One region of the Planococcus sp. 1R117A genome, then DNA from elsewhere that is predicted to be linked to it. Evidence: a T-box and tRNA genes for the amino acid it is inferred to sense, from the RefSeq annotation. Region 1 holds a T-box; the other holds one or more tRNA genes.

Region 1 (4,216 bases):
ACTGCGCACAAGGCCATTTCGGTGTAACACCGGATATGACTTGCCTTGGAAAAGTGATCGGCGGCGGACTGCCGGTCGGCGCATTCGGCGGCAAGCGTGAAATCATGCAGCAAGTGGCGCCAAGCGGTTCGATTTACCAGGCAGGGACTTTGTCCGGGAACCCGCTTGCAATGACTGCAGGCTACGAAACATTATCCCGTTTAAATGAAGAAACTTATGAAACTTTCGTCAAACGAGGCGATCAGCTGGAAGCCGGATTCCGTGCGGCGGCTGAGAAATACAACATCCCGCACACCGTGAACCGTGCAGGCTCGATGATCGGCTTCTTCTTTACGAATGAACCTGTCGTTGACTTTGCATCAGCGAAAACATCCGACACCGAGTTGTTTGCGGACTACTACCGTTTAATGGCGGAAGAAGGCATTTTCCTGCCGCCTTCCCAGTTTGAAGGCATGTTCTTGTCTTCAGCGCATACGGAAGAACATATCGCGAAAACAGTGGAAGCATTCCATACTGTGTTTGCGAAATTAGCTAGATAAATAAGACGGAGCCCGGCTGCAATTGTTTGCAGCCGGGCTTTTAATGTAAATTTTGATTCTGTAAATAAATTTTCTGATTCTACAAACAAAAGGGCGTTGCCGCAAGTATAGTGGCGTTTGCTGCAAGTAAAGCAATATTTGCCGCAAGTAAACTTCCGTTTATCGCAAGTAATTCTGTTCTTCCGCAAGTAAAGAAGCATTTTCGCTTTTCGCTTGCGAAAAGCCGGCATCACACTATTCTTTCAGTTTCTGAATAAAGGGGGAAACCCCTGTGTTTTCCAAAGATTTATTCCAAATGGGAAGATTTTAACCGCTTGATGCGGTAACATGGAATTAATTGATATTTCGGAGAACGAAAGGCAGGTGGGTGGATGTCCATATTCTTTAGAACAGCGCTGATTGCAGCATTGGCAGGCTGGTTGTTTGAAACTCTTGGCATCTTCCTGCCGTGGCTGCTCGGGCCGATGTTTACGCTATTGCTGGTCAGCCAATTCACCAAAGTGGAGCTGTATTGGCCAAAATTGCTTCGGACAGCGGGGCTAGTGCTGTTGGGTGTGCAAATTGGCTCTTCTTTTACACGCGATGCGGTTTTATTGATGTGGTTCGATTTGCCGTATATGGCGTTCATGACTTTGTCCGTCGTGATTTTGTCCATCTTGCTCGGCCTGCTGTTTAAAAAGATGGTCAATGAAAGCCTGGCGACCAGCCTGCTGGGATCGATTCCAGGGGGACTTGCGCAGATGGTGGTCATTGCAGAAGATGTGAAATCAGCGAATATTACGGTCGTGACGATGATGCAGACCATCCGCATTTTCATGGTCGTCACCATCGTTCCGTTTCTGACGGTGTTTCTCACCGGCAGGGAGCAAGGCGAACTGGCTGAGCAGTTATTCACATTTGCTCCGGTGGCATCTCTTGGTGGGCTTATGATCGGATTGGTACTGTATTTCGGAATGAAACGAATCGGCTTTCCGGCTGCGGAACTCCTGGCGCCGATATTGACGCTGGCCATTGTCCAGACGATAACAGGCGATATTTTAATCGATATGCCGTATTGGCTCATTGCCATTGCACAGATTTGCATCGGTGCTAGTCTCGGACTGCAGATGGAACAGATCGGCGATAAGCTGACATTCCGTTTAGGTGCGGCGATTGTCCTCAATAATGTGCTGCTCATCAGTTTTACGGTATTCATCGCATATGTCCTGACCAATTGGCTTCCGGACTATATTTTCCTTGATTTCTTTTTAAGCGCGGCGCCCGGCGGCATTGCGGAAATGGCGATTACGGCGCTGGCAACTGGCGGGGATGTAGCACTCATCACCAGTTTTCAATTGTTCCGGCTGTTTTTTATTCTGCTGGTAGCATCACCGATTGTCACTTACATTGTCAAAAGGCTTGACGCTAAAAGCGGAACTTGAGTATAATGAACGAAAGTATATATTTGATGCGTTGATGAGGAAAGTAGAATGTGCGTACATTTCAGAGAGAAAACCAAGCGGTGAGAGGTTTTCATGAACAATCATTTGAATGTCACCTCGGAGCAGTTCCCGTGAAAGTCGAGTAGCGGAAACCGGATGTGAAATCCGTTATCGAACTTGAGAGCCAGGTTTATTTTGACTTGTGCATAAAGGTGGTACCGCGAACAACTCCTTCGTCCTTTTACAGACGAAGGGGTTTTTTTGTTTTCCGGGAAACTTTTTCTCAAGAACACATATACAAAAGGAGGAATTTCAATGACTGAACAAATGCCAACAACCCAGCAAATGCCGACGAAGTACGATCCGCAATCGATTGAAAAAGGACGCTATGAGTGGTGGGTTGACAACAAATTCTTTGAAGCAAAACCTGAAAGCGGCAAAACGCCGTATACCATTGTGATTCCGCCGCCGAACGTTACCGGCAAATTGCACCTGGGGCATGCTTGGGACACAACGCTTCAAGACATCATGACTCGCATGAAACGCATGCAAGGGTTTGACGCTTTATGGCTGCCGGGTATGGACCATGCCGGCATCGCTACTCAAGCGAAAGTTGAAGGCAAGCTGAAAGAAGAAGGTAAGTCCCGCTATGACCTTGGCCGCGAGAAATTCCTTGAAGAGTCTTGGAAATGGAAAGACGAGTATGCAGGGCATATCCGCCAGCAATGGTCGAAATTAGGGTTAGGGCTTGATTACTCACGCGAGCGTTTTACGCTGGATGAAGGCTTGTCGAACGCGGTTAAAGAAGTATTTGTTAAGTTGTATGACAAAAAATTGATTTACCGCGGCAAATACATCATCAACTGGGATCCAGCAACAAAAACCGCGATTTCCGACATTGAAGTTATATACAAAGACGTTCAAGGCGCATTCTATCATATGCGCTATCCGTTGACTGACGGCTCCGGCCATATTGAAATCGCGACGACTCGACCGGAAACGATGCTTGGCGATACAGCGGTAGCGGTTCACCCGAAAGACGAGCGCTACCAGCATTTGATCGGCAAGACGGTAACATTGCCGATTATCGGCCGTGAAATGCAAATTGTCGCGGATGATTATGTAGACATGGAATTCGGAAGCGGTGCGGTGAAAATCACGCCGGCTCACGACCCGAATGACTTTGAAATCGGCAACCGCCACAATCTGGAACGCGTATTGATCATGTACGAAGACGGCACGATGAATGAAAACGCCGGCAAATACGAAGGCATGGACCGTTTCGAATGCCGCAAGCAAATCGTTAAAGACTTGCAAGAGATGGATGTTTTATTCAAAATCGAAGAGCATTTGCATTCGGTTGGGCATTCAGAACGCAGCGGGGCAGTAGTTGAGCCGTATCTGTCGACGCAATGGTTTGTTGATATGAAGCCGCTTGCTCAGCAGTCGGTTGATCTGCAAAAAGGCGAAAACGCCGTTAACTTTGTTCCGGACCGTTTTGAAAAAACGTATCTGCACTGGATGGAAAACATCCGCGACTGGTGTATTTCCCGTCAATTATGGTGGGGCCATCAGATTCCGGCTTGGTACCATAAAGAAACCGGCGAAATTTACGTAGGAATGGACGCACCGGCGGATGCCGACAACTGGACGCAGGACGAAGACGTTCTTGATACATGGTTCTCATCTGCATTATGGCCGTTCTCGACTCTTGGCTGGCCGGCAGACAGCGACGACTTGAAACGCTATTACCCGACCGATGCACTCGTTACAGGGTACGACATCATCAACTTCTGGGTATCTCGCATGATTTTCCAAGCGCTGGAATTTACTGGCAAAAAACCGTTCAAGGATGTATTGATCCACGGGCTGGTTCGCGACGCCGAAGGACGCAAAATGTCGAAATCGCTTGGCAACGGTGTCGATCCGATGGATGTCATCGCGGAATACGGAGCGGATTCGCTTCGCTACTTCCTGGCAACTGCATCGTCTCCAGGGCAGGACCTTCGCTTCTCAATGGAAAAAGTCGAAAGCATCTGGAACTTTGCCAATAAAATCTGGAATGCTTCCCGTTTCGCATTGATGAACATGGACGGCATGACCTACGAAGAAATCGATCTTTCCGGCAAGCGCTCTGTTGCTGATTCATGGATTTTGACTCGTTTGAATGAAACCATCGAACAAGTGACGAGTTTGGCTGAACGCTACGAATTCGGCGAAGTGGGCCGCTCGCTTTACAACTTCATCTGGGATGAT
Region 2 (4,216 bases), on a different contig from region 1:
TTCTCCAGCGCTCTGCAAGGAACCATTTCAGGAAGCTCTGTGGCCAACGTTGTAACGTCTGGGGCATACACAATTCCAATGATGAAAAAGCTTGGCTATAACAAAGAATTCGCAGGGGCCGTGGAAGCAACGTCTTCCACAGGTGGCCAGATTATGCCGCCTATTATGGGAGCAGCTGCTTTCTTAATGGTGGAATTTATCGGGGGCATCAGTTACTGGGATATTGCTAAAGCTGCTGCTATTCCTGCAATTCTGTATTTTTCAGGCGTTTGGATCATGACGCATTTTGAAGCGAAGCGGGTAGGCCTTCGTGGCCTTTCGAAAGAAGAAATGCCTGACCGTAAAGAGGTATTGAAGAAAATACATCTTTTGCTTCCAATTTTAATTATAATTGTCTTCTTGATGATTGGAGTTCCGACCATGCACGCTGCATTGTATGGTATTCTTGCTACGATCTTAGTCAGTGCCATCAATAAAGAAACACGCTTAAGTTTTAAGGACATGGTCCATGCTTTAGTGGACGGCGCGCGAACGGCTCTTGCTGTAGGTGCTGCCACAGCTGCAGCGGGCATTATCGTAGGAGTAGTGGTGAAGACAGGTTTGGGATTAAGCTTGGCAAACGGGCTGATTTCAGCATCAGGAGGCAGCATCTTATTGACTTTATTCTTTACTATGCTCGCTGCAATTGTTCTCGGAATGGGTTCGCCGACAACAGCAAACTATGTAATCACGTCCACAATTGCTGCCCCTGCCATTATTACCTTATTAATGCTTGACGAACCGGCAGGAGCTGCCGTACCGATGGTTGTCGCTATTTCTGCCCATCTCTTCGTATTCTATTTTGGGATTATCGCCGATATTACGCCGCCGGTTGCACTAGCTGCATTCGCAGCATCTGGCATTTCCGGTGGAGAACCGATTCGGACTGGCATAATTTCTGCTAAATTGGCGGCCGCTGCCTTTATTATTCCGTATATGTTTGTTTTGTCTCCAACGCTGTTAATGATTGATACGACCTGGCCAGAACTGACTTGGGTAGTCCTTACGGCATTTGCCGGGATGATAGCAGTAGGCGCTGGACTGATTGGATATTGGTATCGGAAACTCAATTGGATTGAGCGAATTATTGCTTTAGTTACTGGTTTAGCGTTGATTTATCCGGAAGGACTGTATTCTTATATAGGCGCAGTAGTGTTTATTATCTTGTTTGTTATCCAATGGATGTCGCGGGAAAAGAAAGTCTCGCATACCTCTGTAGCATAGCTGAAAAAATCCCGTTGAGAAGCATGAGGCTTCTCGACGGGATTTTATTTTATAAAAATAAAAAGCCGCTGCCCGAAGGCAACGGCTTTTTCTAAGCAACCTTTGTTCCTAAAGTTTGCTGTGGGTTTGGCACCCAATGATTCCTACTGGGCTCGAACCAGCGACCTCTACCCTGTCAAGGTAGCGCTCTCCCAGCTGAGCTAAGGAATCTCAATTTCCAGGACAAATATAATTATATCGTGCCCTGGAAAAAAGTCAATAGCCTACTCAGAAAGAAAAATACTCCATTCAGTTTGTGCTTTTCCATGGATCAATGACCAGCATTCGATGGCGATTGCTTTGCCTTCGAATGGTTCGAAATCCATTGAAAGCCGCGCAAACATTGGTCCCCAAAAAGGAGGGGAGATATTGTTGATGATGGTGGAATGAGGCACCCAGTGTTCAGGTTTGTAATACTTCTTTTGCCCAGTGAATTCATGCGTTGAAAGATTTAATGTTTCATGCAGATATGCTAATGGTTTTGTATAAACAGGTGATGCGTAGAAACATCCTTGCTGCTTGAAAAATCCGAGAGATGCAAATGGCAAAGAGAGCTGCTTTGTTTGTCCAGCCCATGTTTCAACTGCTTTCTTCAACTCAATTGGATTGGTCTGGTTGAATGACTGCAGCGTAATATGCGGAGGCAACGCCACTTCCTGTTTTAAGCTGGCGGTTTGCGCCTGCTGCTGGAGCTGTTCCAAGATATTGGATGCATGATAATCGAGCCGTAAAACGATGACTTGCATAAAAGGCCTCCTCATTTAACTTCCTGTGCTTCTGAACCCAGCATCCCGCGCTTCTTGTTCTGTACAGAACCATTCTTCGGGATTTGTTTGTTCGTATGAACCTTCTCCAGGCAGATGATAGATTTTATCACCGCTGCGGTTAATGTTTCCTTTAATCTGGCATTCGCCGTCGACAGAATCTTGAGGACTTTGTCGGCTTACATCTCCGTAGGCATCTGCATTAAAGCCGCGGTCCGTCGAATAATTTTCAAATTCCCAAATACCGATGCCGGCTTCTTGGGCGATTTGTTCCGCTTCCTCAAATTCCTCAACATAACGCGTATTTGGTGGATAAACGTAAGCAACACGGGCAAACCCTGATTTAAGCATCTGCTCTTGCACACTTTCTCCATTTACATAAACATAAGCGAGCAGCCGTCCGTAGTCATCAAATCGATCTCCTACATCAAACTCAACCGATACATCACCCGATTCAATAAGCCGTTTGTTTTCCACTGTGGCTTCGCTGCCAAGCGGCTGTTCTCCGAGCCGTGGATGGTTTGTTTCCGGCGTATCAATCAGCAGATAGCGAACCGTTTCTTCTTTGCCTTCGTACATGATTTTGATGGTATCACCGTCGATGACAGAAGTGACTTCAACGTCAATGCGGTCCGTTGTTCCAGATGTGTCGGTAGAATCCAATAACGCACAGCCGGAAAGCAATAATAATAGCGCTGTTAACAATCCGATTATATTTTTCACATTAATCCCTGCTTCCATTTTTTCATTATATTTACTTGAAGTTCGGCTTGCAATCAAAAATTTGCTAAACTGCGGTTAACACAAAGGAAACATTAGATTTTTGGAAAAGCATTGAGAAATAGAATCTGGACATGACAAAACGCCTTTTCAATTGAACATTGAACAAGGCGTTTTTATGTACTGCAGCGACTGTATTCAATTAGTAAGTGCGCCAATTAAGCGTGTGACTCCATGTCAATTTGAGATTCATCAAAATATAAGAATGACTCTTGTTCCATATTGTCTAATTTGTCTTTGTTTAATCCCACTTCAAGTTCTCCGGAAAAAATTGGTTCCCACCAGTTTGCTTGTTTATCCATCGTAATTTCCTCCTCAACTCATATTGTAATTGTTTGACTATTCTATACCCCTAAAGGTTACACTAATAAACAGAAAGAAATAAAATAAGCCTTTAGGCCTTGCGGAAAAGAGGGAGAAAATGATTTCAATCGGCATTATTGGAGCTGGCATTGTAGGTGAACGCATCATTAAGGAAATACAGCAAGACGGCAAAATAGATATCAAAGGTGTATATGATGTGCAGCAGGAACGTCTTCAATATCTGAATAAAACATATGGAGTCCCAATCGCGGAATCGTTCGAAACAATCCTTCATTCTAATATTGATTGGCTGTATATCGGCACACCTCCAGCGTCACATTCGGAAATAGCCAAACGTGCTGCGGGTGCCGGAATACATGTGTTAAGCGAAAAGCCATTGGCGCACAATGTGGCAGACGGCGAAGAGATGGTAGCGGCTGTTGAAAAAAGCCGTGTCCGGACTGCCATGCATTTTCCTTTAATGTACTCTCCAGCTGTCCATGACATGGTCAAGCGAATCCGCACCGGCAATATCGGTAAAATAACGCGAATTGAATTGCATACTTTTTTCCCGGACTGGCCGCGGGCTTGGCAGCAAAATCCATGGATTGCTTCAAGAAGCCAAGGGGGCTTTGTTCGTGAAGTATTTCCTCATTATCTGCAGCTGCTGAACCGCGTATTCGGGGAACTGAAGATTGCCTCGCATCATATCAGTTATCCGGAACAAGAGGATAAATGCGAAACTGGCATTGTAGCCCATGGATTGACTGCCGGCAATATTCCATTTTTAATTTCCGGGCTCAGTGGGATCGGACAAAAAGAGCTGCTGCAATTTAAAGTTTACGGTGAAGAAGGCGTGTTGACGCTTGAGAATTGGTCGAATCTTTATGAGGAGCGAAAATACGAAGAGCGGAAACAAATCACAGGTTTTGTGGAAGTGCCGACTTTATTTGATGCCATGCGTTCCCAGTCAACTTTTCTGGTCACTTTTGAAGAGGGATTGGTCGTGCAGCGGCATATTGATCATTTGCTTCAATAAAATTGATTGCCAGGACTGATAGAGGGTA

Evidence for each region. The T-box of region 1 lies ahead of ACSFXN_RS08685 (valine--tRNA ligase). A T-box ahead of a tRNA ligase gene usually reads a tRNA of that ligase, here a tRNA-Val.
Region 2: it encodes a tRNA-Val, which carries the amino acid that the T-box ahead of ACSFXN_RS08685 (valine--tRNA ligase) is inferred to sense. The anticodon was not compared.

What each region holds. Positions count from the first base shown of each region.
Region 1 covers NZ_JBPRLO010000002.1:653,237-657,452, reverse strand. The annotation lists gene hemL (glutamate-1-semialdehyde 2,1-aminomutase) at 1-539, shown strand, start outside; gene ACSFXN_RS08690 (AbrB family transcriptional regulator) at 911-1,960, shown strand; T-box leader at 1,983-2,204, shown strand; gene ACSFXN_RS08685 (valine--tRNA ligase) at 2,276-4,216, shown strand, end outside.
Region 2 covers NZ_JBPRLO010000003.1:493,076-497,291, reverse strand. The annotation lists gene ACSFXN_RS12210 (TRAP transporter permease) at 1-1,263, shown strand, start outside; tRNA gene ACSFXN_RS12205 (tRNA-Val) at 1,401-1,473, opposite strand; gene ACSFXN_RS12200 (2'-5' RNA ligase family protein) at 1,527-2,048, opposite strand; gene ACSFXN_RS12195 (thermonuclease family protein) at 2,064-2,789, opposite strand; gene ACSFXN_RS12190 (hypothetical protein) at 3,005-3,148, opposite strand; gene ACSFXN_RS12185 (Gfo/Idh/MocA family protein) at 3,268-4,188, shown strand.